Regions from separate parts of the Streptomyces sp. NPDC087787 genome, predicted to be linked through region 1. Evidence: riboswitches for the same ligand, from Rfam matches in the RefSeq annotation. Region 1 holds a riboswitch; the other holds the start of a gene.

Region 1 (14,496 bases):
GAAGGTCGGTGCGGTGGTCTCCGCGACCACCGTGGCCGCCGCCGAGACGGCCGTCTTCCCGGACTGGTGGGTGGCGCGGACCTGCACCTGGTGGCTGCCGGGCGTCAGCGTGGCCTTGGCCGAGGTGGCGGTTCCGGCGGCCTTGGTCACCGGCTGTCCGTCGACGAGGATTTCGTACGCGCTGATCAGCGCGGACGGGGTGGTCGCCGTCCAGCTCACGGTGAGCGCGCCCTTGGTGTAGTACGTCGTGCCGGACAGGCCCGCACCGGTGACGGACTTGATCGCCAGCCCGGTGACGGGGCCGGCGGCCCAGGCACGGACGGTGGGGAGCTTGGCGTAGTACGCGTTGCCGGGGCACTGGGTATTGAAGCCGTCACGGTGCCCGTGAATGGCCGGCAGGCTCATCTTGGCGCCCTTGGCCCAGGTCTTGCGGGCGTAGTTGCTCCCGCTGTCACCGGCGGTGAGGGTCGCCGTGCCGGCGGGGTCCACGCCGTACTGCCCCAGCTTCCAGGCGGCGATCCGGGCGACCGAGGTCAGCGCCGCGTCGCTCGGGGCGACGTCGGTGTAGGTGCCGAGGATGGATATGCCGGTGGTCTCGGAGTTGAAGCCGTAGGCGTGGGCGCCCATCACCGGCAGGTCCACTCCGCCCTTGCGGCCCTCGTAGACCGTGCCGCACTTGTCGACGAGGAAGTTGTAGCCGAGGTCTTTCCACTTCAGCTGTTTGACGTGGTACGCGTAGATGCCGCGGACGACCGCGGGGGCGTCGGCGCAGGTGTAGTTGTTGCTCTCGGCCGTGTGGTGGACCACCACCGCCTTGACCTTGCCGCCGGGCAGGTAATCGGGCTGCTCGGGGCTGATCTTCTCGTCGGCGCCCCACCCGGCCCGCGACACGATCGCCGGCCGCGGCGCGGCGGACGGGGGAGCCTTGGGGCCGGTGGCACTGGGGCTGGGGGTTGTGGACGGGGGCGGGGAGGCCGGTGCGGAGGAACTCGGCACCTGGGCCGGCGGGGTGGACTCGGCCGGAATCCCGGACTCGACCGGCTCCGTGGTGGGATCGTCGCCGGCCGGTGTCTCCTCCGGCGGAGTGTCGGCCGGCTGGCCGGCCGTGGGGTCGGGCGACTCGGACGGATCGTCGGGCGCGTCGACGGCGTAGGCCGCCGGTTCCATCGCTCCCGTGCCGCCCGTGGCTGCCCTGCCCGGGTCGATCATGTCCAGGCGCAGCCCGGCGGGCAGCCGGTCGGACGTGCGTCCGCCCGCGGTGACCCGCACCTCCACGCCGTCGGAGGGGCCCACCCAGGCCGGTTCCGTGCCGCCGCGCTCGGCGGCCGCCTCGCCCTGACCGCCGCTGCCGTCCAGCCGCAGCCACTGCGACCACTGGCCGGACCCGGCCGCGCGGGTGCGGGCCTCGATCGTGCCGTCGACCCGCGCCGAGGGGTCGTTCCAGGTGATGCCGAGCATGCTGAACGGCTCGGTCCGCTCCTGCTTCAGAGCGGCACTGGTGCCGTGCTCGCTCGCCGTCAGCCCGGCCGTGCGGGCCTGGCTCGTGACGGGACCCTGCTTGCCGTCAGCGTCGCTGCCCTTGCCCGGCTGATCGGAGCCTGTGGTCAGTAAGAGCCCTCCGACGATCCCTGCCGTGGCGACGGCAGCCGTACCCCAGATGTAGCGAGGTCTACCCATAGCGGATCCGCGATGTCCTTCGTGAGGAGCGAGAGAAGTGGAGCCACCGCCCCCGGGGGCGGGACGACTCGCTCAGTAGACCCGCGGGACCCGTCCACGGTTGTGTGATCATGCCGGGCATTGCCGGTGACGCGCGTCACCCGGGCGGCACCGGGACGGAAATATCCGGCGCCGCTCCCGGGGTTCCGACTCACCTGCGGAAGCCGTGCCGGACACGAACCGGAGAGGCAGGGCGAGCAGGACATGAAGATCGGCGTCATCGGCACGGCACCGCATGGCGCTCCCGGCTCAGACGGCCGCCCACTGCCGCAGCGCGGTCGCGCCGGCGAAGTTCGCCACGTCCTTGTCCAGCGGGTCGTCGGTGTACTGGTGGAAGAGCCACTTCGCCTTGATCCGGGGCTCCCCGGCGGCGACGTAGTCGGCGATCCACAGGCCGTCGCCCGCGTAGGAGGTGGTGTCGATGTTGAGCCAGAAGTTCCTGTTCGTGTAGAGAACGACCCGGTTGTGCGGGCGCAGGGACTTGACCGCGCGGATGAACGCGTCCTTCTCCGCGTTGGTCGCGTGCGTGCCCTCGCCGGTCGTCTCCCAGTCGACGGCGAGGATGTCGCCTGCCTTCTCGGGCGCCTGCGAGACGAAGTACTCCGCCTGCGCGGTGATGTTGCCGGGCCACAGGAAGTGGTAGAAGCCGACCACGAGACCGGCGTCACGGCCGTGCTTGGTCTGGGCACTGAGCTTGGAGTTGACGTACGTGCGGCCCTCCGTCGCCTTGATGAAGACGAAGGAGAGGCCGCTCGTGCCGTAGGTGGAGGACTGGTAGGCGCTCACATCGATGCCGTGCAGCATGCGCACTCCCTGAAGGTGCCGTGGGGGAGGAGTCGTTGGTCGGTTTCTGCCCCACAACTGGTACGGGCGATCCCTCCAGGGCGTCCGAACATCAGCTCCGGGGAGCCACCGAACCCAGTACGGCGGCCGACTTGGCCGACCAGTCCGAGGTGATCAGGCTGGCGTGCTGCCCGGCCAGGAGGGACAGACGGGCGGCCACCTCCGCGTCCGTGGGGTCGGTCGAGGAGATCGCCGGGGCGACCTGGGCCGCGTCCGTCGTGATCAGGATGTAGTGGTTCTGGGAGTAGAAGGACGTGTCGTAGCCCTTGGTGGCGTAGGTCGCCGCGTCACCGTCGAAGAACACGAACCAGGGGCGGATCGAGGCGTCGTAGCGGCTCGCGCGCGGGTCGCCGGCGGCGGCGCCGAGGACGGCGGGGAACGCCTGGGCGGAGGCGATGTTCCCGGCCGCGTACAGGTCGCGCAGGTGGTCACCGTACTCCTGGTCGGTCCAGTAGTGGTCGAAGGGGTTGGCCTGCTCCACGGTGCCGGGGATCAGCTCGAAGAGGACCTTGCCGGTCAGGGCGTTCCGGGACGGCCAGGCGTCGGCCCTGGCGGCCGCGTCGAGCGACGCGTGCTTCCCGTCCAGCAGGTCGGACGGCTTGTAGACCATGTCGCCGAGCTTCTGCCGCACCAGGGTGTCGAACGCGGCGGGCCCGAGTCCGAGAGTGGCGTTGAAGCCGTTCTTCATCTCCATCTTGAAGACGATGGGCCGGTGGTCGGGGTGGAGCTGGTGCCAGGCGGCGATGTTGTCCAGGCAGCTCCCGAGGTCCTGGTCGCGGCTCTTGCCGTACAGCTCGCCGGGGGTCTTCGCGGCCTCGCAGTTGTTGTTGTTGCCCAGCGGATTGCTGTGGCTGACCCGCCAGCGCCGGGTCAGCGGGTCGGTGTAGACGTCGATCTCGAGCAGCGAGGCCCCGGAGTCCAGCGCCTGCGCGAAGTAGGTGTACTTGGCCTTCTCGTACGCGTTGTGCGTACCGATCGCCGTCGTACCGGCGAACGTCGGCTCCGCCGCGCGGGCGTTGCCCGGGACCGCCGTCAGGAGCGCCACCGCACCCAGTAAGCCCGCCAGTCTTCTCGTCCCGCTCATGACCAACTCCCCTTGTTCTTAGTCGAGTTGCGCGGAAGCGTAGGGAAGAACGGTTACCGTGCGGTAGCCCCCGGGGGAACAGGTTCGATCAGGTGCCGGACCCCCGGGGCGGCGGCGATTGCTATCGTGCGGTCGCGAAGTGAGCCGAAAGCAGAGGAAACGGGGGCGGGCCATGGGACTGATGGACCGTATACGCGGTGAGTTCATCGACATCATCGAGTGGACCGATGACAGCCGCGACACCATCGTCTGGCGCTTCCCGCGCTACGAGAACGAGATCAAGATGGGCGCCAAGCTCGTCGTCCGCGAGTCGCAGACGGCGGTCTTCGTCAACGAGGGACAGATCGCCGACGTCTTCACGCCCGGCACCTACACCCTGGAGACGCAGAACCTGCCGGTGCTGTCCACCCTGAAGGGCTGGAAGTACGGCTTCCACTCGCCGTTCAAGGCCGAGGTCTACTTCGTCACCACCCGCCAGTTCACCGACCTCAAGTGGGGCACCCAGAACCCCGTCATCGTCCGCGACCCCGAGTTCGGCATGGTGCGGCTGCGGGCTTTCGGCGCCTTCGCGGCCCGCGTCGTGGACGCCGCCGCGCTGCTGCGCGAACTGGCAGGGACCGACCCGCAGTTCCGCACCGAGGAGGTGCAGGAGTACCTGCGGCAGCTCATCGTCGGGCGACTGGCGACCGCCCTGGCCACGGCCGGGGTGCCGATGCTGGACCTGGCCACCCGTCAGGACGGGCTCGGCGCCAGGCTGTCGGCCGCCCTCACCGAGGAGCTGGCCCCGGTCGGCATCGCCGTGCCCAAGTTCATCATCGAGAACATCTCGCTGCCGCCCGAGGTCGAGGCCGCGGTCGACGCCCGCTCCCGGATGGGGATCGTGGGCAACCTCGACCAGTACACCCAGCTCCAGGCGGCCGACGCGATCGGCGACGCCGCGCGCAATCCCGGCGCCGCGGGCGAGGGCGTCGGACTGGGCGTCGGCATGGCCCTCGGCCGGCGCATGGCGGAGGGCCTCACCCCGCAGCAGCCCGCCGCGGCCCCGGCCCCCGCGCCCGCCGCCCCTCCGGTCGCCCCGCCGCCGCTGCCCCAGCAGCAGTGGTTCATCGGCGTCGGCGGCGCCCAGCAGGGCCCGTACGACACCGCCGCGCTGACCGGCCTGATCGGCGCCGGCACCCTCGCCCGGACCACCCTGGTCTGGCAGAACGGCATGTCCGGCTGGCTGCCCGCCGAACAGGTCCCGGAGGTCGAACGCCTCTTCGGCAGCGTCCCGCCGCCGCTGCCGCCCCAGGCCTGAGCGGGCGGGGACGACGACCATGACCGAGGACCAGGCCACCGCCGCCCGCTCGTACCCGTGCGAGGCCTGCGGTGCCACCGTGGAGTACGCCCCGGGGACCGACGCGCTGCGCTGCCCCTACTGCGCGCACCAGCAGGCCATCGTGCCCGTGCAGCGCGCGGTGCGGGAGCACCCGATCCAGGAGCTGGCGGCCCTCCCCGCCAAGCCGCAGGCCGGGCCCGGCTCCGTGAACACCTTCGTCTGCCCCGGCTGCGGGGCCCGCACCGAGAGCGACACGCTCTCCGTGCGCTGCCAGTTCTGCGCCACGCCCCTGGTGGCCGACGCCGGCGCCACCGAGCGGGTCGTCCCCGAGGCCGTCGTGCCCTTCGGCCTCGACCGCGACGGGGCCCGGGAGGCGCTGCGCACCTGGACGTCCTCGCGCTGGTTCGCCCCCAAGGACCTGAAGAAGGTCACCGAGGCGGAGTCCTTCAAGGGCAGCTACCTGCCCCACTGGACGTACGACGCGGCCACCGTCTCCGACTACCGGGGCCGGCGCGGTGAGTACTACTACGAGACCGTGACGCGCACCGTCACCGAGAACGGCGAGACCCGCACGGTCACCGAGCAGGTGCGGCACACCCGCTGGTACCCGGCCTCCGGAACGGTGTCCCGCGACTTCGACGACGTCCTGGTCCCGGGCACCGGCCATGTCACCGCCAAGCAGCTCGACAAGCTCACGCCCTGGCCGCTGGAGGAGGCCAGGCCCTACCAGGAGGAGTACCTGGCGGGCTTCCAGACGGTGCGCTACGACATCGAGCCCGAGGCGGGCCTGGAGACGGCCAAACAGCGGATGGCCGAGGTCATCGAGGGTGACTGCCGCAGCGACATCGGCGGCGACGAGCAGCGGGTCGAGTCGGTCGACACCCACTACTCCGACGTCACCTTCAAGCTGCTGCTGCTCCCGGTGTGGTTCCTGACCTACCTGCACGCCGGGCGGACCTGGCAGGTGACGGTGAACGCCCGCACCGGAGAGGTGGTCGGCGAGCGCCCGTACAGCACCGGCAAGATCGTCGCCGCCTCCCTCGTGGCGCTCGCGGTGATCGCGCTGGCCGTCTGGCTGATCGCCAGGAGGTAGCGGCCCGCACGGCGGCAGGGGCTGGACCTCAGATCTTGATCACATGTACGCCGGTTCCGCACAGCATCAGGAGGCCCTCGGGGTCCGACGTGAGGACGGACACGGGGGAGGGGGAGGCCAGTGCGGTGGCGGCGACGATGGCGTCGAGCGCGTATTCGTGGCCGTGGAGGCCGGCTGCGGCGAGGAGTTTCGGTGCTGTCGGGCAGATGGTGCCCGACAGCACCGAAAGGCACGAAGGCGCTGGTCAGGGCCTTAAATCCTCAGCACTCGATGATGTTCACCGCGAGCCCGCCGCGGGCCGTCTCCTTGTACTTGACCGACATGTCCGCGCCGGTCTCCTTCATGGTCTTGATGACCTTGTCGAGGGAGACCTTGTGGGAGCCGTCACCGCGCATGGCCATACGGGCGGCGGTGACGGCCTTGACCGCGGCCATGCCGTTGCGCTCGATGCAGGGGATCTGGACGAGGCCGCCCACGGGGTCGCAGGTGAGCCCGAGGTTGTGTTCCATGCCGATCTCGGCGGCGTTCTCGACCTGCTCGGGGGTGCCGCCCAGGACCTCGGCCAGGGCGCCCGCCGCCATCGAGCAGGCGGAGCCGACCTCGCCCTGGCAGCCGACCTCGGCGCCGGAGATGGAGGCGTTCTCCTTGAAGAGCATGCCGATCGCTCCGGCGGCGAGCAGGAAGCGGACCACGCCGTCCTCGTCCGCGCCGGGGATGAAGTTGATGTAGTAGTGCAGGACCGCCGGGATGATGCCGGCCGCGCCGTTGGTCGGGGCGGTGACCACCCGGCCGCCGGCCGCGTTCTCCTCGTTCACCGCCATCGCGTAGAGGGTGATCCACTCCATCGCGCGGGCCGTCGCGTCGCCCTCGGCGCGCAGCTGGCGGGCGGTGACGGCAGCGCGGCGGCGCACCTTGAGACCGCCCGGCAGGATGCCCTCGCGGGCCAGGCCGCGCCCCACGCACGCCTGCATCACCCGCCAGATCTCCAGCAGGCCCTCGCGGATCTCCGCCTCGGTGCGCCAGGCCCGCTCGTTCTCCAGCATCAGAGAGGAGATCGACAGGCCCGTCTCCTTCGTCAGGCGCAGCAGCTCGTCGCCCGAGCGGAAGGGGTACTTCAGCACCGTGTCGTCCAGCTTGATGCGGTCCGCGCCCACCGCCTCCTCGTCCACGACGAAGCCGCCGCCGACCGAGTAGTACGTCTTGGCCAGCAGCTCGGCCCCGGAGGTGTCGTACGCCCACAGGGTCATGCCGTTGGCGTGGTAGGGGAGCGCCTTGCGGCGGTGCAGGACCAGATCGTCGTCGTAGGAGAACGCGATCTCGTGCTCGCCGAGCAGGTTCAGCCGGCCGGAGGTCCTGATCGTCTCCACCCGCTCGTCGGCCGTCTCCACGTCCACCGTACGCGGCGAGGCGCCCTCAAGACCGAGCAGCACCGCCTTCGGCGTGCCGTGGCCGTGGCCCGTCGCCCCGAGGGAGCCGTACAGCTCGGCGCGGACCGACGCGGCCCGCTCCAGCAGGCCCTCGTTGCGCAGCCGGCGGGCGAACATGCGGGCCGCCCGCATCGGGCCGACCGTGTGGGAGCTCGACGGGCCTATGCCGATCGAGAACAGGTCGAAGACCGAGATGGCCACGGTGACTCCTCAAGACGGGGTGGTGCTGGGGGTGCCAGGGGCGGGGCACCGCGTGCGGGCCGGGGTCTCCGGCCCGCACGCGGCACTCCTCATAACGGGACTTACTTGTTCAGACCCGGGTACAGCGGGTGCTTGCCGGCCAGGGCGAGCACCCTGGCCTTGAGGGCGTCGGCGTCGTAGGACGGCTTCAGCGCCTCGGCGATCACGTCCGCGACCTCGGTGAAGTCCTCGGCCGTGAAACCGCGGGTGGCCAGGGCCGGCGTGCCGATCCGGAGGCCCGAGGTGACCATCGGCGGGCGCGGGTCGTTCGGGATCGCGTTGCGGTTGACGGTGATCCCGATCTCGTGCAGGCGGTCCTCGGCCTGCTGCCCGTCCAGCTCGGAGTCGCGCAGGTCGACCAGGACCAGGTGCACGTCCGTGCCGCCGGTCAGGACGTCCACGCCGACGGCCCGGACGTCGTCCTGCACCAGGCGCTCGGCCAGGATGCGGGCGCCCTCCAAGGTACGACGCTGACGCTCGCGGAACTCCTCGCTCGCGGCGACCTTGAAGGACACCGCCTTGGCGGCGATCACGTGCTCCAGCGGGCCGCCCTGCTGACCGGGGAACACCGCGGAGTTGATCTTCTTGGCCAGCTCGGCGGTGGACAGGATCACACCGCCGCGCGGGCCGCCCAGCGTCTTGTGGGTGGTGGTGGTGACCACGTGGGCGTGCGGCACCGGGTTCGGGTGCAGGCCCGCGGCCACCAGGCCGGCGAAGTGCGCCATGTCGACCATGAGGTACGCGCCGACCTCGTCCGCGATCCGGCGGAACGCGGCGAAGTCCAGCTGCCGCGGGTACGCGGACCAGCCGGCCACGATCAGCTTCGGCTTGGACTCCTTCGCCAGCCGCTCCACCTCGGCCATGTCGACCAGGCCGTCCTCGCCCACGTGGTAGGCGACGACGTCGTAGAGCTTGCCGGAGAAGTTGATCTTCATGCCGTGGGTCAGGTGCCCGCCGTGGGCGAGGTTCAGACCCATGATCGTGTCGCCGGGCTTGAGCAGCGCGAACATCGCGGCCGCGTTCGCCTGCGCGCCGGAGTGCGGCTGCACGTTGGCGTGCTCGGCGCCGAACAGCTCCTTGATGCGGTCGATGGCGATCTGCTCGACCACGTCGACGTGCTCGCAGCCGCCGTAGTAGCGGCGGCCGGGGTAGCCCTCGGCGTACTTGTTGGTGAGAACCGAGCCCTGGGCCTCCATGACCGCCACCGGGGCGAAGTTCTCGGAGGCGATCATCTCCAGCGTGGACTGCTGGCGGTGCAGCTCGGCGTCGACCGCGGCGGCCACGTCCGGGTCGAGCTCGTGCAGGGGAGTGTTGAGAGCAGTCATGTGCGTGTGTCCGATTCTCAGCCGGCCGTCTCGGCGGCGTACTCGTCGGCGGAGAGCAGGTCGGCGGGCTCCTCGGCCAGGCGCACCTTGAACAGCCAGCCGCCCTCGAAGGGGGCGGAGTTCACCAGCGACGGGTCGCTCACCACGTCCTCGTTGATCTCGGTGATCTCACCGCTGACGGGGGAGTACAGGTCGGACACCGACTTGGTCGACTCCAGCTCACCGCAGGTCTCGCCCGCGGCCACCGTGTCGCCGACCTCCGGGAGCTGGGCGTAGACGACATCCCCGAGCGCGTTGGCCGCGAACTCCGTGATGCCGACCGTCGCCACGCCGTCCTCGACGGGCGACAGCCACTCGTGCTCCTTGCTGTAGCGCAGATGCTGAGGGTTGTTCATGGCCAGAATTCTCCTGTACGCGGGTCAATGGTGATGAATGGGGAGTGTGAAAGGCGTGCGTGACCAGGAGTGACGTGTCTCACGTCGCCTCCGTGGCGGCTACGGCCGTGTCACTTCTGCCGCTTGTAGAAGGGCAGCGCCACGACCTCGTACGGTTCGTGGTTGCCCCGGATGTCCACGCCGACACCGGCCGTGCCCGGAGCGGCGTGCGTGGCGTCGACGTACGCCATGGCGATCGGCTTGCCCAGGGTGGGGGAGGGGGCGCCGGAGGTGACCTCGCCGATCACCTCGCCGCCCGAGACGACCGCGTACCCGGCGCGCGGCACCCGGCGGCCCTCGGCGACCAGGCCGACGAGCACCCGGGGCGGCTCGGCGGCGGCGCGCTCGGCGGCGGCCAGCAGCGCCTCGCGGCCCACGAAGTCGCCCTCCTTCTCGAACTTGACCACCCGGCCGAGGCCAGCGTCGAACGGGGTCAGCGAGGTCGTCAGCTCGTGCCCGTACAGCGGCATGCCCGCTTCCAGGCGCAGGGTGTCCCGGCAGGACAGACCGCAGGGCACGAGACCGGCGTCCGCGCCGGCCTCGGTCAGCGCCTGCCACAGCTTCTCCGCGTCGCCCGGCGCCACGAACAGCTCGAAGCCGTCCTCGCCGGTGTAGCCGGTGCGCGCGACCAGGGCGGGGACACCCGCCACCGTGCCGGGGAGCCCGGCGTAGTACTTCAGGCCATCGAGGTCGGCGTCCGTAAGGGACTTCAGGATGCCCGCGGACTCGGGACCCTGCACGGCGAGCAGCGCGTAGTTGTCCCGGTCGTCGCGGACCTCGGCGTCGAAGCCGGCCGCCCGCTCGGTCAGCGCGTCGAGCACCACCTGGGCGTTGGAGGCGTTGGCGACGACCATGTACTCGGTCTCGCCCAGCCGGTAGACGATCAGGTCGTCCAGGATGCCGCCGTCGGCCTGGCAGATCATGGTGTAGCGGGCGCGGCCGAGACCGACGGTGGCGATGTTGCCGACCAGGGCGTGGTTCAGCAGAGCGACGGCCTGCGGGCCGCTGACGGTGATCTCGCCCATGTGGGACAGGTCGAAGAGGCCGGCCTTCGTCCGCACGGCGATGTGCTCGTCGCGCTCGGAGCCGTAACGCAGCGGCATGTCCCAGCCGGCGAAGTCGGTCATCGTCGCGCCGAGCGAGCGGTGCAGCGCGTCGAGCGCGGTGCGGCGGGGGCGGTCGGGTTCGGTACTGCTCATCGGGCGGTCTCCCAGGCATGACAGGCGAGGACGGATCCATGTCCTCCCCATCTGTCATCGGAACCTGAGAGGTTCGCCATGACCGCCGTCGGACGGACGGAGCACGGCTTGCACCTTGGGTGGAGCCACTGCGCCAGCGGCCCGCTTTTCAGATGTGCCTCGCCCGCGCGGTAACGGTGCCTGAGAGATTCAAGGGAGGTACTTGCTCCTTCGGCGCCCCAGCGAGACGGCTGGGGACTCTCCCGCGCGGATTCAAGCGGCCGATATGCAGTTGCGCGGACATCATTGCACGCCCGGCCCGCTTCGCGGCAGGTCGGCATCTGTGACCGTCCTGTGGCAGTAGGTACACGGTTACGTCCTGCGAATAACCGATAACCTTTCGGCCACAGCAGTGGTTCACAGCAGGCGGTAGCAGATGGACTTCCCGGCGGACTTCTCCGCAGACCTTCCGGCACAGGCGCACTCCCATCCGCACGGCGGATGGCCCGGCAACGAGCTGGAGGAGGTGCTGTCCGCCTCCCTCGGCGTACCGTCCGCCGGCGGCCGCATCCTCGAGGCGCTCGGCCGCAGCTTCCTCTGGGTGCCCCTGCCCAACGGCGGCGGTCCGCACAGCGGCCCGCTCGACCTGCCCACGCTGGACATCGACGGCCAGGCGTACGTGCCGGTCTTCAGCTCCGAGGAGCAGTTCCGCCAGGCCGTGGGCCCGCACATGGCGTACACCGTCGCGCCCGCCGTCGAGTTCGCGCGCGGACTGCCCCCGCAGGCCGGCATCGCGCTCAACCCGGACGGCGTGGTCGGCCTCCCGCTGCCGCCGGCCGCCGTGGCCGAACTGTGCCGGGCGGGGCGCACCTCCCTGGACGGCCCGTCGAGCGGCGGCCGCGTCCGCCTCTTCGAGCCCGACTGGCAGGACGACCCGGTGGACTTCCTCGCCGCCGCCGGCGTCGAGTTCGCCGCGACCGGTGTGGTCAGCACCGCCCGCCGCTGCCTGGCCGCCGTCGAGACGGACGACCCGGTCATGTTCGTGGGCGTCGAACTGTCCCAGTGGGACGGCGACCCGCAGGCCGCCCCCCTGGAGGCCCTGGGCCGCGCCCTGGCGGGCAACCCGGCCAAGTGGCCGGTCAACCTGGTCCTGCTGGACGTGGCCCAGGATCCGGTGGCGGACTGGATGAGGGAGAACGTCCGCCCGTTCTACCAGCACGCCCACTGAGTCCGGCCCGGGACGGGGCCGGGCGCACACGATCCGCGATCGGCGGCGCACGGCGAGTCCCCGGCCGCCGGACGGCGGCTTAAGCTAGGGCCTGTTGCGAAAGTCCCGCCTGCCCCGCGACGTCATGCACGCCGAGAGCACGCACCTGACGCCGCGAGGCCCGCCCTCCGGGCGGACGACGGGAAGATGACGACAGGACCCGGACCCACGGCTCGGTCGAAACGTCGGTTGTATGGAGGGGCGGTACAAGTGAGCGCCAGCGGCATCACGGCCGGGCAGGTCGAGCAGACGCTGCGCCAGGTGACGCCCGGGCGTTACGACGCCTACGAGGCGCTGCTGCGCGCCCTGGCGACCCCGTCCTCCGGCCAGGTCTGGATGCTGCTGTGGCACGGTCAGGCCGGTTCCCCCGACGCCCAGTACGGCCACATGGAGGTCGACGGGCACGGCTACGCCCCCTGCGTGACCTCCGCCCAGGAGCTGTCGGCCAGCGGCTGGAACCGCTCGTACGAGGTCGTGGACGGCCTCGACGTGGCCCGCACCCTCTACCCCGACCACTACGGCCTCTGGCTGAACCCGCACGCCCCGGGCGGCGGCGTCGGAGTCCCCTGGCTGGACCTGCGCCGCATCGCCGCCGGCCTGGACCGTCAGCCCGCGGGCCCGCTCAGCCTGTCCGAACCCGCCGTCGAGGCAGCGCAGTTCTACGGCCTGCTCACCCAGAACGCCCAACGCACCCCGGCCCTGCGCTCGCTGCGCCGCGCCTGGGTGCAGCCCGCGCTCGGAGCGCCGTACCTCGCCATCGGGCTCGACGTGTACGACACCTCGCCGCCGGCCGTCGACTCGGTGCGGGTCATGATGCAGCAGTCCATCGGCGCCGTCCCCGACGGGCTGCCGGTGTCGACGGTCGCGATGTCCGACGAGTACGACCCGGTCGCGATGTGGCTGCGCGCCAACTCCCGCCCGTTCTACGACCGTGAGGGCCACGCGTCCCCGGCGGCTGGGTATCCCCGTCCGGACCAGTGGGCCTACTGAGCGTGTTCACCGGCCGGCGGTCCGGGCGGAAGATCGAACCGGACACCGGCCGTCGACGCCGCCCGTGACATCGCGCGTTCCGCGGCGAGTGGATGTATCACGCCATGCTGAGCACGTCGGGAGACCAGGCGCGCCGCCTGTCCGGGGGAACACCGGCCCCAGGTCACGGTTCGCGGCCGTCATGCCTCCTCGGGACCCGGTCGTGAAGCGGCGGGAAGTCCGGCCGCCGGGGCGGCGGCTCGCCTGTGGAGACGCCTGGTGACGGAGCCGCGTCTCGCTCTCGACGGCCCGCGCGGACCGTACCGGAACGCCGGTTCACCGGCACCGCGTCTCCTGCCGGAACGGGCCGCGCTCCCTGCGCGCAAAAGGCCTTGCGGAAGGCTCTGAGCAGGGCGTTTGCGGCTCGGCGGTACAGGATGAGAAAGCGCTGTTCGTCTGGTTTGCGACCGCTGGGCAGGGGCCAAGTGGAGCCGTGATCCGGCCAGTTGGGTGGAGCAGAGGACGTTCGAGAGGCGCTACCCTGTGTCCGGATAACGGAAACCCCCAACCCGCATCACGTTTGCGCATCCATTCACGGTCAGCCCTGGCGAGTGATCGCCGGCCCGTTGAAGACTCGCCTCGCGGATGCAGAGCCTTCGGTCCTGTGATCGAACCAATCGGGGGATCCGCCGGACAGTTGTGCCGCATCCATCTGCCGCCGTCGCGCGGCAGGCAATCGAACCAAAGCCGTCCACAGCGGCGGAGAAAAGGCCGGTCAACCACCGGCGAGAGGGGTCAGGTCACTGTGACCGCACCGATCGAGACCACCGGGGCGGCAACCGAGACGCAGCCGGAGGCTGTGCTCACCGGTGCCGACAAGCGGCGGATCGAGGGCCGTTCCCTCGGACAGATCGCCTGGACCCGGTTCAAGAAGGACAAGGTCGCGGTCACCGGTGGTGTCATCGTGCTCCTGCTGGTCCTGCTCGCGATCCTCTCGCGTCCCATCCAGGCCGTGTTCGGGCTCGACCCCAACGCGTTCAACCAGGATCTGATCGACCCCAACACCTCGCTGCCCAACGGCGCCTGGGGCGGCATGAGCGCGGACCACCCGCTGGGCGTGGACCCGAAGTTCGGCCGTGACATCGCCACCCGCATCCTCGAGGGATCCTGGGTGTCGCTGGTGGTCGCGTTCGGCGCGACGATCCTGTCCAACGTCATCGGGGCGGTCATGGGCGTCGTGGCCGGCTACTACGGCGGCCGCGTCGACACGATCATCAGCCGTCTGATGGACACCTTCCTCGCCTTCCCGCTGCTGCTGTTCGCGATCGCCATCTCCGCCACCCTGCAGGGCGGCGCGTTCGGCCTCACCGGACTGCCGCTGCACCTCAGCGTGCTGATCTTCATCATCGGCTTCTTCAACTGGCCCTACCTGGGCCGGATCGTCCGCGGCCAGACGCTCGCCCTGCGCGAGCGTGAGTTCGTGGACGCCTCCCGGGGGATGGGGGCCAAGGGCCCGTACATCCTGTTCCGTGAACTGATGCCCAACCTGGTCGGCCCGATCATCGTCTACTCGACGCTGCTGATCCCGACCAACATCCTCTT
Region 2 (14,496 bases), on a different contig from region 1:
CTGGCGCACGAGTACCTCGGCAACACCTTCGGCACGGTCTACGACGTCTCGACCATCCTGATCCTGTGGTTCGCGGGCGCCTCCGCGATGGCCGGGCTGCTCAACCTGATGCCGCGGTACCTGCCCCGCTACGGGATGGCCCCGCACTGGGCGCGGGCGGTCCGCCCGATGGTCCTCGTGTTCACCCTGATCGGCTTCCTGGTCACCTGGATCTTCGACGCCAACGTCGACAAGCAGGGCGGCGCGTACGCCACGGGCGTGCTCGTGCTGATCAGCTCCGCGGCCATCGCGGTGACCATCGCCGCCCGCAGGGCCGGCCAGCACAAGTGGACCATCGCGTTCGGGGTCATCTCGGCCGTGTTCCTCTACACGACCGTCGTCAACATCATCGAGCGTCCCGACGGTGTGAAGATCGGCGCCTGCTTCATCACCGGGATCGTCCTGGTCTCGCTGCTGTCCCGGCTCGCCCGTTCGTTCGAGCTGCGGGTGACGAGCGTGACGCTGGACGGCATGGCGGAGCGGTTCGTCAGGGACATCGCCAGCCGCAAGATCCGGTTCATCGCCAAGGAACCGGAGCGGCAGGACAAGGCCGAGTACCGCGACAAGATCGAGCAGATCCGCAGCGACAGCGACATCCCGCCCACGGAGGACTTCGTCTTCGTCGAGGTGACGGTCACCGACCCCTCGGAGTTCGAGGCCGGACTGACCGTGCGCGGGGAGGTCAGGCACGACCGCTACCGGGTGCTGGCCATGGAGTCCGCGTCCGTCCCGAACGCCCTGGCCGCGCTCCTCCTCCACGTCCGGGAGATGACCGCCCGCACCCCGCACATCTACTTCGAGTGGACCGAGGGCAACCCGTTCGCCAACTTCCTGCGCTTCTTCCTCTTCGGCCAGGGCGAGGTCGCGCCGGTCACGCGCGAGGTGCTGCGCGAGGCGGAGCCGGACCGTGCCAAGCGCCCGCGGGTGCACACCGGCTGAACCGCGCCGGGCGAAGACGGGCGTACACCGGCCGGCCTCCACCGGCTGAGCCGCGCCCGCGAACGGCCCACCCCCAGGTCAGCCTCACACCACCTGCGGCTCTATCGTGACCGGCATGCAGTCCTACACGATCGGGCAGGCGGCCCGGCTGCTCGGCGTCAGCCCGGACACCGCGCGCCGCTGGGCGGACGCCGGCCGGATGGCCACCCACCGCGACGACAGCGGACGCCGGCTCATCGACGGCCGCGACCTCGCCGCGTTCTCGGTCGAACTGGCCCGGAGCGGCGGCGGCGAGGAGGGCCCCTCGTACACGTCGGTCCGCAACGCCTTCGCCGGCATCGTGACCGCCATCAAGCTCGGCGACGTCGCCGCCCAGGTGGAGATCCAGGCCGGCCCGCACCGGCTCGTCTCCCTGCTGACCCGGGAGGCCGTGGAGGAACTGGGCCTGGAGGTCGGCATGGAGGCCACCGCCCGTGTGAAGTCGACGAACGTGCACATCGACCGGGCATGAGCGAACCGGCTCACACCCGGTCACGCGCGCGATAGCCGCCGTCCACGCGGATCGCCCCTACGCCGCTGACGTACCGCGCGCCGCAACGGTCCCGCGTCAGGACCGACTGGGGGCCGGCGCCGTCGGGGCCGGGCGGGCGAGGTCGCCGGTCAGGTCGAGCTCCGCGAGCGTCACGGGCGCCACCTCCTGAGCGTCCGTACCCGACCGGCCGCACCGCACAAACGCACATGCGAGGCATGTCGCGCGCAGCACCGGCTCATGCGATGCGACAGGGGCCTTACACCTGGCAATTGCGGCAGTATGATCGCTTCACGGCCATCGAACGGTCGTGGCAGGGCGCGACGGCTTCTTCCGTGCAGAGCCAGAGGAGTAGAACCGTGATGACCCGTTCCACGCGACGGACCAGGATGCTGCGGTCGGGAGTGGCGGGGGCCGCGGCGTTGCTCGTCCTCGGCGCCTGCTCCTCCTCGTCCTCCGACGGTTCGTCCGCGGCCGGATCCGACACGTCGGCGTCCGCCGCGCCGAAGCTGTCCGGCACCGTGACCGTCTTCGCCGCCGCCTCGCTGAAGGAGAGCTTCACCGCGCTCGGCAAGCAGTTCGAGCAGCAGCATCCGGGCACCAAGGTCAGCTTCAACTTCGGCGGCAGCGACAGCCTCGCCGCGAGCATCACCTCCGGTGCCCCCGCCGACGTGTTCGCCGCCGCCAGTCCCAGGACCATGGCGATCGTGACCGACAAGAACGACGCGGACGGAACACCGGTCACCTTCGTCCGCAACCAGCTGGAGATCGCGACCGCCCCGGGCAACCCGGACAGGATCTCCTCGCTGAAGGACCTCACCAGGTCCGGCCTGAAGGTCGTCCTGTGCGACAGGACCGTGCCCTGCGGCTCCGCCGCCCAGAAGGTGCTGGAGGCGAGCAACCTCAAGCTGACCCCGGTCTCCTACGAGCAGGACGTCAAGGGCGCCCTGACGAAGGTCGAGCTGAAGGAGGCCGACGCCGCCCTCGTCTACAAGACCGATGTGAAGGCCGCCGCCGACCGGGTCCGGGGCGTGGAGTTCCCGGAGTCGGCCGAGGCCGTCAACGACTACCCGATCGCCCTGCTCAAGAACGCGCCGAACGCCGCCGCGGCCAAGGCGTTCATCGAGCTGGTGACGTCGGCCGACGGCCAGAAGGTCCTGGCCGGGGCCGGGTTCCTGAAGCCGTGACCGGGATCGACGAGGCCCGCGTCGCGCCCCGGAAGAGCGGGTCGCGGCGCGGCCGCGCGCTCGGTGGCGCGCCGCTGCCTCTGCTTGTCCCCGCCCTGGTCGGCCTGGCCTTCCTGCTGCTGCCGCTGCTCGCGCTGCTGATCCGGGCGCCCTGGCGCAGCCTGCCGGACCAGCTGACCAGCGCCGAGGTGTGGCAGGCGCTCCAGTTGTCCCTGGTCAGCGCCACCGCCGCCACCGCCGTGAGCCTGGTGCTCGGCGTTCCGCTGGCCTGGCTGCTGGCCCGTACGGACTTCCCCGGACGCGGATTCGTCCGGGCCCTGGTCACGCTGCCGCTCGTGCTGCCGCCGGTCGTGGGCGGTGTGGCCCTGCTGCTGGCCCTGGGGCGCAACGGCGTCGTCGGGCAGTGGCTGGACTCCTGGTTCGGGATCACACTGCCGTTCACCACGGCCGGGGTGGTGGTCGCGGAGGCGTTCGTGGCCATGCCGTTCCTCGTGATCAGCGTCGAGGGCACACTGCGGGCCGCCGACCCGCGCTACGAGGAGGCGGCCACCACGCTGGGCGCCTCACGCTTCACCGCGTTCCGCCGGGTCACCCTGCCGCTGATCGCGCCGGGCATCGCCGCGGGTGCCGTGCTCGCCTGGGCGCGGGCGCTCGGCGAGTTCGGCGCGACGATCACCTTCGCCGGCAACTTTCCCGGCCGTACGCAGACCATGCCGCTGGCCGTCTACCTGGCCCTGCAGAACGATCCGGCGGCGGCGATCTCCCTGAGCCTGGTGCTGCTCGCGGTGTCGATCACCGTACTGGCGGGTCTGCGGGACCGTTGGATGACGGCCTCGTGATGACGCCGCCGCTCCCGGCCCACCCCGTATCCAGGACGTTCATCTCATGACCGACATCGACCGGACTCCGGCCGGCGTGCGTGCCGGGGGCGCGAGGGGCGAGGGCCTGGACGCCCGCCTCGTCGTCGAGCGCGGCGCCTTCCGCCTCGACGTCGCGCTCACCGCCGCCCCGGGCGACGTGGTGGCGCTGCTCGGCCCGAACGGCGCCGGGAAGACGACGGCGCTGCGCGCCCTGGCGGGCCTGGTGCCGCTCACCGGCGGCCATCTGCGGCTGGACGGCGCCGGGCTGGACCGCACGCCGCCCGAGTCACGCCCGGTCGGTGTGGTCTTCCAGGACTACCTGCTGTTCCCGCACCTGTCGGCCCTGGACAACGTGGCCTTCGGGCCGCGCTGCCGGGGCGCGTCCAAGGCCGAGGCCCGCGCGCACGCCTCGCGGTGGCTGGACCGGATGGGACTGGCCGGCCACGCCGGGGCCAAGCCCCGCCGTCTCTCCGGCGGCCAGGCACAGCGCGTGGCCCTGGCCCGCGCCCTGGCCACCGGGCCCCGGCTGCTGCTGCTCGACGAACCGCTCGCCGCGCTCGACGCCCGCACCCGCTTGGAGGTCCGCGCCCAGCTCCGCCGGCACCTCGCCGAGTTCGAGGCCGTCGCCGTCCTGGTCACCCATGACCCGCTGGACGCGATGGTGCTGGCCGACCGGCTGGTCGTCGTCGAGCACGGCCGTGTCGTCCAGGAGGGCACCCCGCCGGAGATCGCCCGCCGTCCGCGCACCGACTACGTCGCACAACTGGTGGGCCTGAACCTCTACCGCGGTGAGGCGGAGGGCCACACCGTCCGTCTGGCGTCCGGGCCCGCCGTCTCCATCATGGAGACGCTGTCGGGAGCGGTCTTCGTGGCTTTCCCGCCGAGTGCGGTCACTCTCCACCGGGACCGCCCCTCGGGCTCCAGCGCGCGCAACCTGTGGCAGTGCGAGGTCGCCGGCCTGGAGACCCACGGCGACCAGATCCGCGCCGACCTGACCGGCGGACTCGCCCTCACCGCGGACCTGACCACGGTCGCGGCCGCCGAACTGGATCTGCACCCGGGCGCGACGGTCTGGGCGACCGTCAAGGCGACGCAGACCCACGCCTACCCGGCTTGAGGCACCGGCCGCCCTACGGTGGGTGATCAGCACGTCCCCCACCCCGCGAGGCACCCCCATGAGCCTGAGCATGCGCAACCAGTTGCCCGGAACGGTCACCTCGGTCACCCCCGACGAGGCGATGGCCCTCGTACACGTACGCCTGGACGGAGGCGGCCGGCTCACGTCCGCGATCACCCGTGACGCCGTCGAGGACCTGCGGCTGAGCGAGGGCACCACCGTGCTCGCCCTGGTGAAGTCGACGGAGGTGTCCCTGGCCACCGGGCCGGTGGAGGGCCTGTCCATCCGCAACCGGCTGCCGGGCACCGTCAGCCGGATCACCCTCGGCGCGGCCATGGCGTCCGTCCAGGTCGGCGTGGCCGGCGGCGAGCTGACCGCCGCGATCACCAGGGACGCCGTTGCGGACCTCGGCCTGGCGCAGGGCACGCACGTCACCGCCCTGATCAAGTCGACCGAGGTCGCCCTGGCCACCGTGTGACGGCACGGCGAGGGCTCCCGCCCGGGTCGGACGGGAGCCCTGTGAGCCGCTCGCTCAGTCCTCGTACGCGTCCAGCGGCGGGCAGGAGCAGACGAGGTTGCGGTCGCCGAAGGCCTGGTCGATGCGGCGCACCGGCGGCCAGTACTTGTCGGCCACCGAGACCCCGGCCGGGAAGACGGCCTCCTCACGGGTGTAGCCGTGCTCCCACTCCCCGCCGAGCGCGGCGGCGGTGTGCGGGGCGCCGCGCAGCGGGTTGTCGTCCTCGGCCCACTGTCCGGCACCGACCTTCTCGATCTCGGCGCGGATCGCGATCATCGCATCGCAGAACCGGTCCAGCTCGGCCAGGTCCTCCGACTCGGTCGGCTCGATCATCAGCGTGCCGGCCACCGGGAACGACATCGTCGGCGCGTGGAAGCCGTAGTCGATCAGCCGCTTGGCCACGTCGTCCACGGTCACGCCGGTCGCCTTGGTCAGCGGGCGCAGGTCGATGATGCACTCGTGGGCGACCAGGCCGCCGGGGCCGGTGTAGAGCACCGGGTAGTGCGGCTCGAGGCGCTTGGCGACGTAGTTGGCGCTGAGCACGGCGACCTGCGTGGCCCGCTTGAGGCCCTCGCCGCCCATCAGGCGGACGTAGGCCCAGGAGATCGGCAGGATGCCGGCCGAGCCCCACGGCGCGGCCGAGATCGGGCCGACCCCGGTCTCCGGGCCGGCGCCGGGCTGCAGCGGGTGGTTGGGCAGGTACGGCGCCAGGTGGGAGCGCACACCGACCGGGCCAACGCCGGGACCGCCGCCGCCGTGCGGGATGCAGAACGTCTTGTGCAGGTTCAGGTGGGAGACGTCGCCGCCGAAGTGGCCCGGCTTGGCGAGGCCCACCAGTGCGTTGAGGTTCGCGCCGTCGACGTACACCTGGCCGCCGGCCTCGTGGACCTGCGCGCAGATGTCGGCGACGTGCTCTTCGAACACGCCGTGCGTGGACGGGTAGGTGATCATCAGCACGGCCAGCTGCTCGCGGTGCTGCTCGATCTTCGCCCGCAGGTCGTCGACGTCGATCTCGCCGTCCTCGGCGGTCTTGACGACGACGACCTTCATGCCGGCCATCACGGCGCTGGCGGCGTTGGTGCCGTGCGCGGAGGACGGGATGAGGCAGATGGTGCGCTGATCGTCGCCGTTGGCCCGGTGGTAACCGCGCACCGCGAGCAGACCGGCCAGCTCGCCCTGGGACCCGGCGTTCGGCTGGAGGGAGACCTTGTCGTAGCCGGTGACCTCGGCGAGACGCTCCTCCAGCTCACGGATGAGGGTGAGGTAGCCGTCCGCCTGCTCGGCGGGCACGAACGGGTGCATCTGCCCGAACTCCGGCCAGGTGACCGGCTCCATCTCGGTCGTCGCGTTGAGCTTCATGGTGCACGAGCCCAGCGGGATCATGCCGCGGTCGAGCGCGTAGTCGCGGTCGGCCAGCCGGCGCAGGTAGCGCAGCATCGCGGTCTCGGACCGGTACTGGTGGAAGACGGGGTGGGTGAGGTAGCCGTCGGTGCGCAGCAGCGCCTCGGGCAGCGCGTCCCCGGCGGCCGCGTCCAGCGCCTCGATGTCGCCTCCGACTCCGAAGGCGGCCCACACGGTGCGCAGCCGGTCCCGGACGGTGGTCTCGTCGCAGGCGACCGAGACGTGGTCGGCGTCGACGAGGCGCAGGTTCACGCCGCCCTCGCGGGCCGCGGCGACGACCTCGGCGGCACGCCCCTCGGCCTTGACGGTCAGCGTGTCGAAGTACGCGCCGTGCACGACCTCGAAGCCGCCGGCCCTGAGGCCCTCGGCGAGGACCGTGGCGTAGCGGTGGGTGCGCAGCGCGATGTCCCGCAGGCCCTCGGGGCCGTGGTAGACCGCGTACATGCCGGCCATGACGGCGAGCAGCACCTGGGCGGTGCAGATGTTGCTGGTGGCCTTCTCGCGGCGGATGTGCTGCTCGCGGGTCTGCAGGGCGAGGCGGTAGGCCTTGTTGCCGTCCGCGTCGACGGAGACGCCGACCAGGCGGCCGGGCAGGCTGCGCGCGAACTTCTCGCGCACCGCCATGTAGCCGGCGTGCGGGCCGCCGAAGCCCATCGGCACACCGAAGCGCTGAGTGGTGCCGACGGCGATGTCCGCGCCGAGCTCGCCGGGCGACTTCAGCAGGGTGAGCGCGAGCAGGTCGGCGGCGACGGTGACCAGAGCGCCCAGCTCGTGCGCCTGGTCGATGACGGGCTTCAGGTCGCGCACGGCGCCGGAGGCGCCCGGGTACTGCAGGAGCACGCCGTTGATCTCGCGCTCGGCGATCTCGGCGGGGATGCCCGCGCCCAGGTCGGCGACGACGACCTCGACACCGGTCGGCTCGGCGCGGGTCCGGATGACCGCGATGGTCTGCGGCAGCGCGTCCGCGTCGACGAGGAACAGGCCCTTCTTGTTCCTGCCCATGCGCCGGGAGAGCGACATGGCCTCGGCGGCGGCGGTGCCCTCGTCGAGCAGGGACGCGCCGGAGGTCGGCAGACCGGTCAGGTCGGCGACCACGGTCTGGAAGTTCAGCAGCGCCTCGAGGCGGCCCTGGGAGATCTCCGGCTGGTAGGGCGTGTAGGCCGTGTACCAGGCCGGGTTCTCCATGACGTTGCGCAGGATGACCGGCGGGGTGAAGGTCCCGTAGTAGCCGAGTCCGATCATCGAGCCGAGGACCTGGTTGCGGTCGGCGAGGGAGCGCAGCTCGGCCAGCACCTCGGCCTCGGTGCGCGCGCCGGGCAGGTCGAGCGCGTCGGCGTTCTTGATCACATCGGGCACCGCGGCGGCGGTGAGCTCGTCGAGCGAGCCGTAGCCGACCTGCGCGAGCATCTTGGCCCGCGCCTCCGGGTCGGGCCCGATGTGGCGCTGTTCGAAGGGGATGCCCTGTTCGAGCTCGGAGAGCGGAATGCGCTGGGCGGTCATTGCGGAGGCCTCCTGGTCTGACACGACCTTCGAGGGACACCACGGCACGGGTGCCCCGACGGCCTCCCCCTCTGTCATCTCAACCTGAGAGTTTCACCGGGCCGCCCGAGGGCCCCGGTTTTCACCGTCGGTGAGAGCGGAAGACGTCGAAATCCGCTCTGCTTTCCAGAGTGACCTCGTCCGTGCGGTACGTGGGCCTGAGAGATTCCGGGGAGGATTTGCTCCTTCGGCGCCCCCGGTGGTGCCGGAGGGCTCTCCCGCACGGGGTCAGCAGCCGTTGCCCAGCGTACCAGCGGGGCAGCCGCACGGGCCTTCGAGTGGCCGCCCCGCCGAATGTGCTCTTTTGTAGTGCTTACGGATGAGTTGCGACCACGTGGAGGGACAGTGCAGACGGAGATCGATCCGCGCAACCTGATCGGCCGCAAGGCGCTCGACCGCAACGGCCACAAGATCGGCACGGTGGACGAGGTCTACCTCGATGACGCCACCGGAGTACCGGAGTGGGCGGCGATACGCACCGGCCTGTTCTCCCGGGACGCCTTCGTCCCCCTGGAACCCAGCGAACTGGTCGAGGGCACCCTGCGCGTCCCCTTCGACCGCACACTGATCAAGGAGGCACCCGACTTCGGCGTGGGCCGCCATCTGTCCCCCGAGCAGGAACTGCAGCTCTACCACCACTACGGCCTCGACGTGGCCCCTCCCCCGGCCGTCCCGGACCACCACTTCGGCAAGCTGGCGGGCTCCGGCTCGGGCCCGGACGAGAGCTGAGCCGGAGGAACCGCGGGCACCAGAGGCAGGGGTTCGGCCGGTTCCAGGTCCGGGTCGTCCAGAGGGAACGTGCGGACCCGGCCCGGCGCGGAGCCGGGGGTCTCGAAGCGGACGGTGACGCGGCCGAGACCGCTGCCCTGCACCCATCCGTGTCCGTACTCGGCGTGCCGCACGTCGTGGCCCGCCGGCAACCGCCGCTCGGTGGGCGCCGGCTGCTGCTCGACGGGTTCCTCGGGCCGCTCCTCGGCCGGGCCGCGACCCGCCGCCCCCTCGGCCTGCGCGCCCGCCGCCTGCGCGCCCGCCGCCTGCGCGAACAGGTCCTCCTGGGTGTAGTCGGCGAGTCCGGACACACCCACGCCGAGCAGCCGCACGCCGCCGGTGGTGTCCACGGAGTCCAGCAGCCGGGCGGCCGCCTCCCGTATCACCGCGGGGTCGTCGGTGGGCCCGCGCAGGGTCTCGGAGCGGGTCAGGGTGGAGAAGTCGTAGCGGCGTACCTTCAGCACGATGGTGCGCCCCGACAGACCGGCCCCGCGCAGCCGCCCCACGCAGCGGTCGGCGAGCCGCTGCACCTCCAGGGCGACCCGGACGCGGTCGTGGATGTCCACGTCGTAGGTGTCCTCGACGGACACCGACTTCGCCTCGCGCTCGGCGACGACGGGACGCTCGTCGTGGGCCAGCGCCATCGCGTACAGCGCGTGCCCGTGCGCTTTGCCGAGCAGCCGTACGAGCTCGTCCTCCCCAGCCTCGGCGATCTCCTCGACGGTGTGGATCCCGGCGCGCCGCAGATGGTCGCCGGTGGCCGGGCCGACGCCCGGCAGGGTCCGCACGGACAGCGGACCGAGCAGGGCCCGCTCGGTGCCGGGCTCGATGAGCACCAGCCCGTCGGGCTTGGCCAGCTCGGAGCCGATCTTGGCGAGCATCTTGGAGGCGGCCAGCCCCACGGATCCCGTGAGCCCCGTGACCGCCCGGATGTCTGCGCGCAGCCTCGTCCCCGCCAGGCGGGCGGATTCCGCGTCCCAGGCGGCTCCCCCGGCCTCCAGGTCCACGAACGCCTCGTCCAGGCTCAGCGGCTCCACCAGCGGCGACAGCGTCCGCAGCAGGCCCATCACCCGCTCGCTGATGGAGCGGTAGAACGCGAAGCGCGGCACGAGGTACGCGGCGTTCGGTGCCAGCCGCCGCGCCTGGGCCATCGGCATCGCGGAGTGGACACCGAGGACCCGCGCCTCGTACGACGCGGTGGCCACCACCCCGCGCGGTCCCAGCCCGCCCACGACCACGGCCTTCCCGCGCAGGCTCGGCTTGGACGCCTGCTCCGCGGAGGCGAAGAAGGCGTCCATGTCGAGATGGAGGATCGTGGGTGCGGTTCTCACATCTACGATGCTGCACCACGCCACTGACAACGCCCCGGTGGGTCGGGCCGGGTCAGCGGCGGTTCAGTGGCCAGATCGCCCGCGTCGGCCCGAGGGACGGCTCAGACGGCCCGATTGCGCCGCCGTGCCAGCTCGTCGCGCGGGTTCGGCCCCACGAGCGTCTCCCCGGTGTCGATCCGCTCACCGTGCAGCTGCGACAGCGCGCTCTCCACATCGCGCCACACCACGCCGATGGCGATGCCGAAGATTCCCTGGCCGCCCTGGAGCAGGGCGTGCACCTCGTCGGGCGACGTGCACTCGTAGACCGTGGCACCGTCGCTCATCAGCGTCATCCGCTCCAGGTCACGGAACCCGCACTCGCGCAGGTGCTGGACGGCGGTACGGATGTTCTGCAGCGACACTCCCGTGTCGAGGAACCGCTTGACGATCTTCAGGACGACGACGTCGCGGAAGCTGTAGAGGCGCTGGGTGCCTGATCCGTGAGCGGGCCGCACGCTGGGCTCGACCAGCCCGGTGCGCGCCCAGTAGTCCAGTTGCCGGTACGTGATACCGGCGGCCGCGCAGGCCGTCGGACCGCGGTAGCCGATCTGCTCGGTCGCCATGACCGCCGCCCCTCCGCTGCTCGGCACCGCCGTCGGTCGCTGCGGAGCACGACCGGCCACGCCATCGAGAGGGGGATACCCCCCGCTCGGTCGGATCCGAGAGCCCGGGGGAGGGTACGGACCGCTTCCCCCGGCGTTGCGTCCGGGGGCACCCCCAGCCGTACCGTCGCCGCTGCTTCTCACGCCGACCTCCGTCCTTGACCTGCCTCCTCGACGGTAGGCAGTCACCAGGGGTGCGTCAACGATCGCCACACTCGGCACGCCGAGTGATAATCACCCTAAGAGTGGTTTCGCGTACCCCGTCGCCGGGAAAGGCTATCCGAATGCTCCGGAGGGAGGGCGCGGGGCGGTCTCCCGTGGCTCATTCGGACGCTTCACTGGCTGCTGGTTCCGAAGTCCTCCGGCGAGATCTGGTCGAGGAACTCGCGGAACTTCTCCACCTCGTCCTCCTGCTCGTCCGGGATCGCGATCCCCGCGTCGTCCAGCACCGTGTCACTGCCGAAGATCGGCGTCCCGGTGCGCAGGGCCAGCGCTATGGCGTCGGACGGCCGGGCGCTCACCTCGACACCGCTGGCGAACACCAGCTCGGCGTAGAAGACGCCTTCACGCAGGTCCGTGATGCGCACTTCCGTGAGTTCCTGGCCGACCGCCTCCAGCACGTCCTTGAACAGGTCGTGGGTCAGCGGTCGCGCGGGAGCCATGCCCTGCTGGGCGAAGGCGATCGCCGTCGCCTCCCCCGGCCCGATCCAGATGGGGAGGTAGCGGTCGCCTCCCACTTCACGCAGGAGCACGATCGGTTGGTTGGAGGGCATCTCGACCCGGACACCTACGACATCGAGCTCGTTCACACAGCAACCCTAGGCGGTGCCCGGGACGTTTGGGTAGTCGGGCCGGGCATGGGAGGAGGATCCGGCCCTCTCCGGCCCGCTCACGGGAGCCGCAACCCGAGCGCCGTCTGGACGAGTACCGCGTGCAGCCGCACCGTGAGCTCGGCGAGCTCCTTGGCGCGGGCCTCCGCGTGCGCCCTGGTCTGCGGGTTGCGGTGCCGCTTGAGCGGCGCCACCACCTGGTCGACGAGCCCGGCCTCCCGGTCGGCGGCCGCCTTCATCACCCGCAGATGCCGGGGCTCGATCCCGAAACGCCCCAGCTCGGACACGAGCGAGGCCACGGTCACCGCCTCGGCGCCGTAGGCACCGTCCGCGGGCGGAGTGAGCAGCCCGTACGACTCCCACTCCTGGAGCTCCCCCTCCTCGATGCCCACGGCGGCGAGCAGCTCGGCCCGCCCGATCCGGACTCCAGCCGGCGCCTCGGCCGGCGGCGGCACGGATCCGCCCTCCCGCTGCCGGCCGACCGCCGGCAGATGGACCGCCTCGCCGCGCTCCATCGCGTCCAGGTACTCGCGGATCACCTTCAACGGCAGGTAGTGGTCACGCTGCATCCGCAGGACCAGGGCCAGCCGCTCGACGTCGCCGGTGCTGAACTTGCGGTACCCCGAGGGGGTGCGGCGCGGCTCGACGAGGCCCTCCGACTCCAGGAAGCGGATCTTGGAGACGGTGACCTCGGGAAACTCGCCGCGCAGCGCGTTCAGCACCGCGCCGATGCTCTTCAGCCCACTGTCCGTGGCGGCGGTGCCGTTCCCGGCACCGCCGCTCGGTGATTGACGCATGGACCTTCCCTGACAGGTCAGACGCCCTGCCGGCTCGAGTAGAAGACCAGCCGGTACTTGCCGATCTGCACCTCGTCGCCGTTGGACAGAGCGACCTGGTCGATCGGCTCCCGGTTGACGTACGTGCCGTTCAGACTGCCGACGTCGGCCACCGTGAACGAACCGTCCGGGCTGCGGCGGAACTCGACGTGGCGACGCGAGACCGTCACGTCGTCCAGGAAGATGTCACTCTGCGGGTGACGCCCGGCCGTGGTCAGCTCGCCGTCCAGGAGGAAGCGGCTGCCGGAGTTCGGTCCTCGGCGCACCACCAGCAGGGCCGAGCCCAGCGGGAGCGCGTCGACGGCCGCCTGTGCCTCCGGAGACAGCATCGGCGTCTGGCCGGTGGCCTCGGCGTCGTAGGCCTCAAGACCGGAGATGGAGATCGTCGAGGTCGTCTCCGACGAGCGCTCCGGCGTCGCGCCGGGCCGCAGCGGCGCGCCGCAGTTCGAACAGAAGCGGCTGTTCTCCGCGTTGCGGTTACCGCACCTCGAGCACACCAGGACGGACATGGACGGATCCTCCTGCCGCGGCTGCCCCGCAGGGGCATCGGACGCGTACGGGCCGGCCGCAAACCCTCCAGCCGTACCTGAGGTTGACGGTTCCCCGAAACCTATGCCGCCCGACTGGGCAGGGTCAACCGACGGCGCGCCCTGACCGGCCACCTGGTCCCTGAACAGCGGACGCTGGCCCTCGGCGTCGGGCTGTGCGCGATGACGGGCCGTCGCGCTCTCGCCGCCCTCTCGCGCACTCTTGCCGAACAACTTCGCAAACAACTTCACGGGCGATTCCCCTTGACCGAAACAGACCCGCCCGTGGGGCAGGACGAACCCTGACTGCATACACCGGTCGACCCGGACATCCTCACAACGTCCGTATCCACCAGACAGTTTCCACCACGCACCACCCAATCGGTGCGCCGACCCCCCGCAACCTCATGCCCCTGCCGGACGACCGCCATGCACCGCCGGTTCACCGCGAGGACGACCGAGCGTAGTCAGGCGCCTTCACCGCCCGCAAGGCGTCCACGACGATCTTGTCCGAACGGTCGATGGTCACCGTGGCCTGCTCCTTCTCCAGGGTCTGCACCACGCCTCCAGGAATGTTGAGCGCCGGTTCGAGGTCCTGCGGCTTGCCGATGACCTTGAAACGATACGGAGTGTTGATCTTGTTCCCGTCGACGTCCACACCCTTGCCGGAATCGGTCAGATAGGTGTTCGCGACCACCCGTACACCGTTCACCTCGATCGCCTCCGCACCGGCCGCGCGCAGCTCCTGTATAGCGTCGAGCAGCATGTGCGGCCTGACCGTTCCCTTCGTGTCCTCGATCGTGATCGTGATGCCGGGTCCCTGCGCGGCCACCGTGCCCGCGAGGATGCCGAGTTGCTTCTCCTTCTCGGCCGTCTGCCTGCGGGCCTCCTCGGCCTGGTCCGAGCTGTTCTCCAGCTCCTGGCGCTGCTTCTCCAGACCCTGCTTCTCATCCTCAAGACGCTGAGTCCGGTCGTCCAGTTCATCGAGGATGCGGACGAGATCCTCCTGCCGGGCGCCGCGGAGCGCGTTGTCGCCGCTGCTGTTGGACGCGACCTGGACCGCGAGTCCGAAGCCGAGGCCGAACAGCAGCAGGGCGACGACGAGTTGGGCCCGGGTGAAGCGCGGCGGCCACAGCCCCTGGGCCAGCCGCTGGCGACCGGTCAGCGCGGGCTCGGAACTCTCCTCGGCGCCCGGGTCCTCACCGGCGGCCGTCCGCGCCGGCACTTCCTCGGGCAGCTCCTGGCGCAGCCGCTGCTGCTCGGGCAGGGTGTCGTGCTGCCCGTTCCCGGGCTGTTCGTCCTGGTTGCTCATCACTCTCACGCCCGGAACACGTGCCGTCGGATCGCCGCGGCGTTGGAGAAGATGCGGATACCGAGGACGACCACCACACCCGTGGACAGCTGGGCACCCACGCCCAGCTTGTCGCCCAGGAAG

The links. Region 1 has a riboswitch for glycine ahead of gcvT (glycine cleavage system aminomethyltransferase GcvT). Riboswitches for the same ligand answer to the same signal wherever they lie in the genome.
Region 2: it holds a riboswitch for glycine, as region 1 does, so the genes downstream of both, gcvP (aminomethyl-transferring glycine dehydrogenase) here and gcvT (glycine cleavage system aminomethyltransferase GcvT) in region 1, are expected to answer to the same signal.

The regions. Positions count from the first base shown of each region.
Region 1 is NZ_JBIUVQ010000023.1:75,618-90,113, reverse strand. It holds gene ACIOWN_RS29685 (N-acetylmuramoyl-L-alanine amidase) at 1-1,677, opposite strand, end outside; gene ACIOWN_RS29680 (glycoside hydrolase family 25 protein) at 1,966-2,520, opposite strand; gene ACIOWN_RS29675 (phosphatidylinositol-specific phospholipase C domain-containing protein) at 2,612-3,643, opposite strand; gene ACIOWN_RS29670 (SPFH domain-containing protein) at 3,825-4,940, shown strand; gene ACIOWN_RS29665 (hypothetical protein) at 4,960-6,054, shown strand; partial or broken gene ACIOWN_RS29660 (DNA-binding protein) at 6,083-6,250, opposite strand; gene ACIOWN_RS29655 (L-serine ammonia-lyase) at 6,315-7,682, opposite strand; gene glyA (serine hydroxymethyltransferase) at 7,784-9,046, opposite strand; gene gcvH (glycine cleavage system protein GcvH) at 9,064-9,441, opposite strand; gene gcvT (glycine cleavage system aminomethyltransferase GcvT) at 9,552-10,679, opposite strand; glycine riboswitch at 10,838-10,934, opposite strand; gene ACIOWN_RS29635 (enhanced serine sensitivity protein SseB) at 11,095-11,886, shown strand; gene ACIOWN_RS29630 (enhanced serine sensitivity protein SseB C-terminal domain-containing protein) at 12,136-12,915, shown strand; gene ACIOWN_RS29625 (ABC transporter permease) at 13,700-14,496, shown strand, end outside.
Region 2 is NZ_JBIUVQ010000013.1:4,687-19,182, reverse strand. It holds gene ACIOWN_RS21030 (amino acid transporter) at 1-978, shown strand, start outside; gene ACIOWN_RS21025 (helix-turn-helix transcriptional regulator) at 1,094-1,489, shown strand; gene modA (molybdate ABC transporter substrate-binding protein) at 1,870-2,694, shown strand; gene modB (molybdate ABC transporter permease subunit) at 2,691-3,533, shown strand; gene ACIOWN_RS21010 (ABC transporter ATP-binding protein) at 3,580-4,671, shown strand; gene ACIOWN_RS21005 (molybdopterin-binding protein) at 4,730-5,149, shown strand; gene gcvP (aminomethyl-transferring glycine dehydrogenase) at 5,204-8,089, opposite strand; glycine riboswitch at 8,265-8,359, opposite strand; gene ACIOWN_RS20995 (PRC-barrel domain-containing protein) at 8,474-8,857, shown strand; gene ACIOWN_RS20990 (DNA polymerase IV) at 8,767-10,227, opposite strand; gene ACIOWN_RS20985 (MerR family transcriptional regulator) at 10,329-11,012, opposite strand; gene ACIOWN_RS20980 (bifunctional nuclease family protein) at 11,204-11,677, opposite strand; gene ACIOWN_RS20975 (MerR family transcriptional regulator) at 11,758-12,495, opposite strand; gene ACIOWN_RS20970 (FHA domain-containing protein) at 12,513-13,373, opposite strand; gene ACIOWN_RS20965 (DUF881 domain-containing protein) at 13,504-14,373, opposite strand; gene ACIOWN_RS20960 (small basic family protein) at 14,379-14,496, opposite strand, start outside.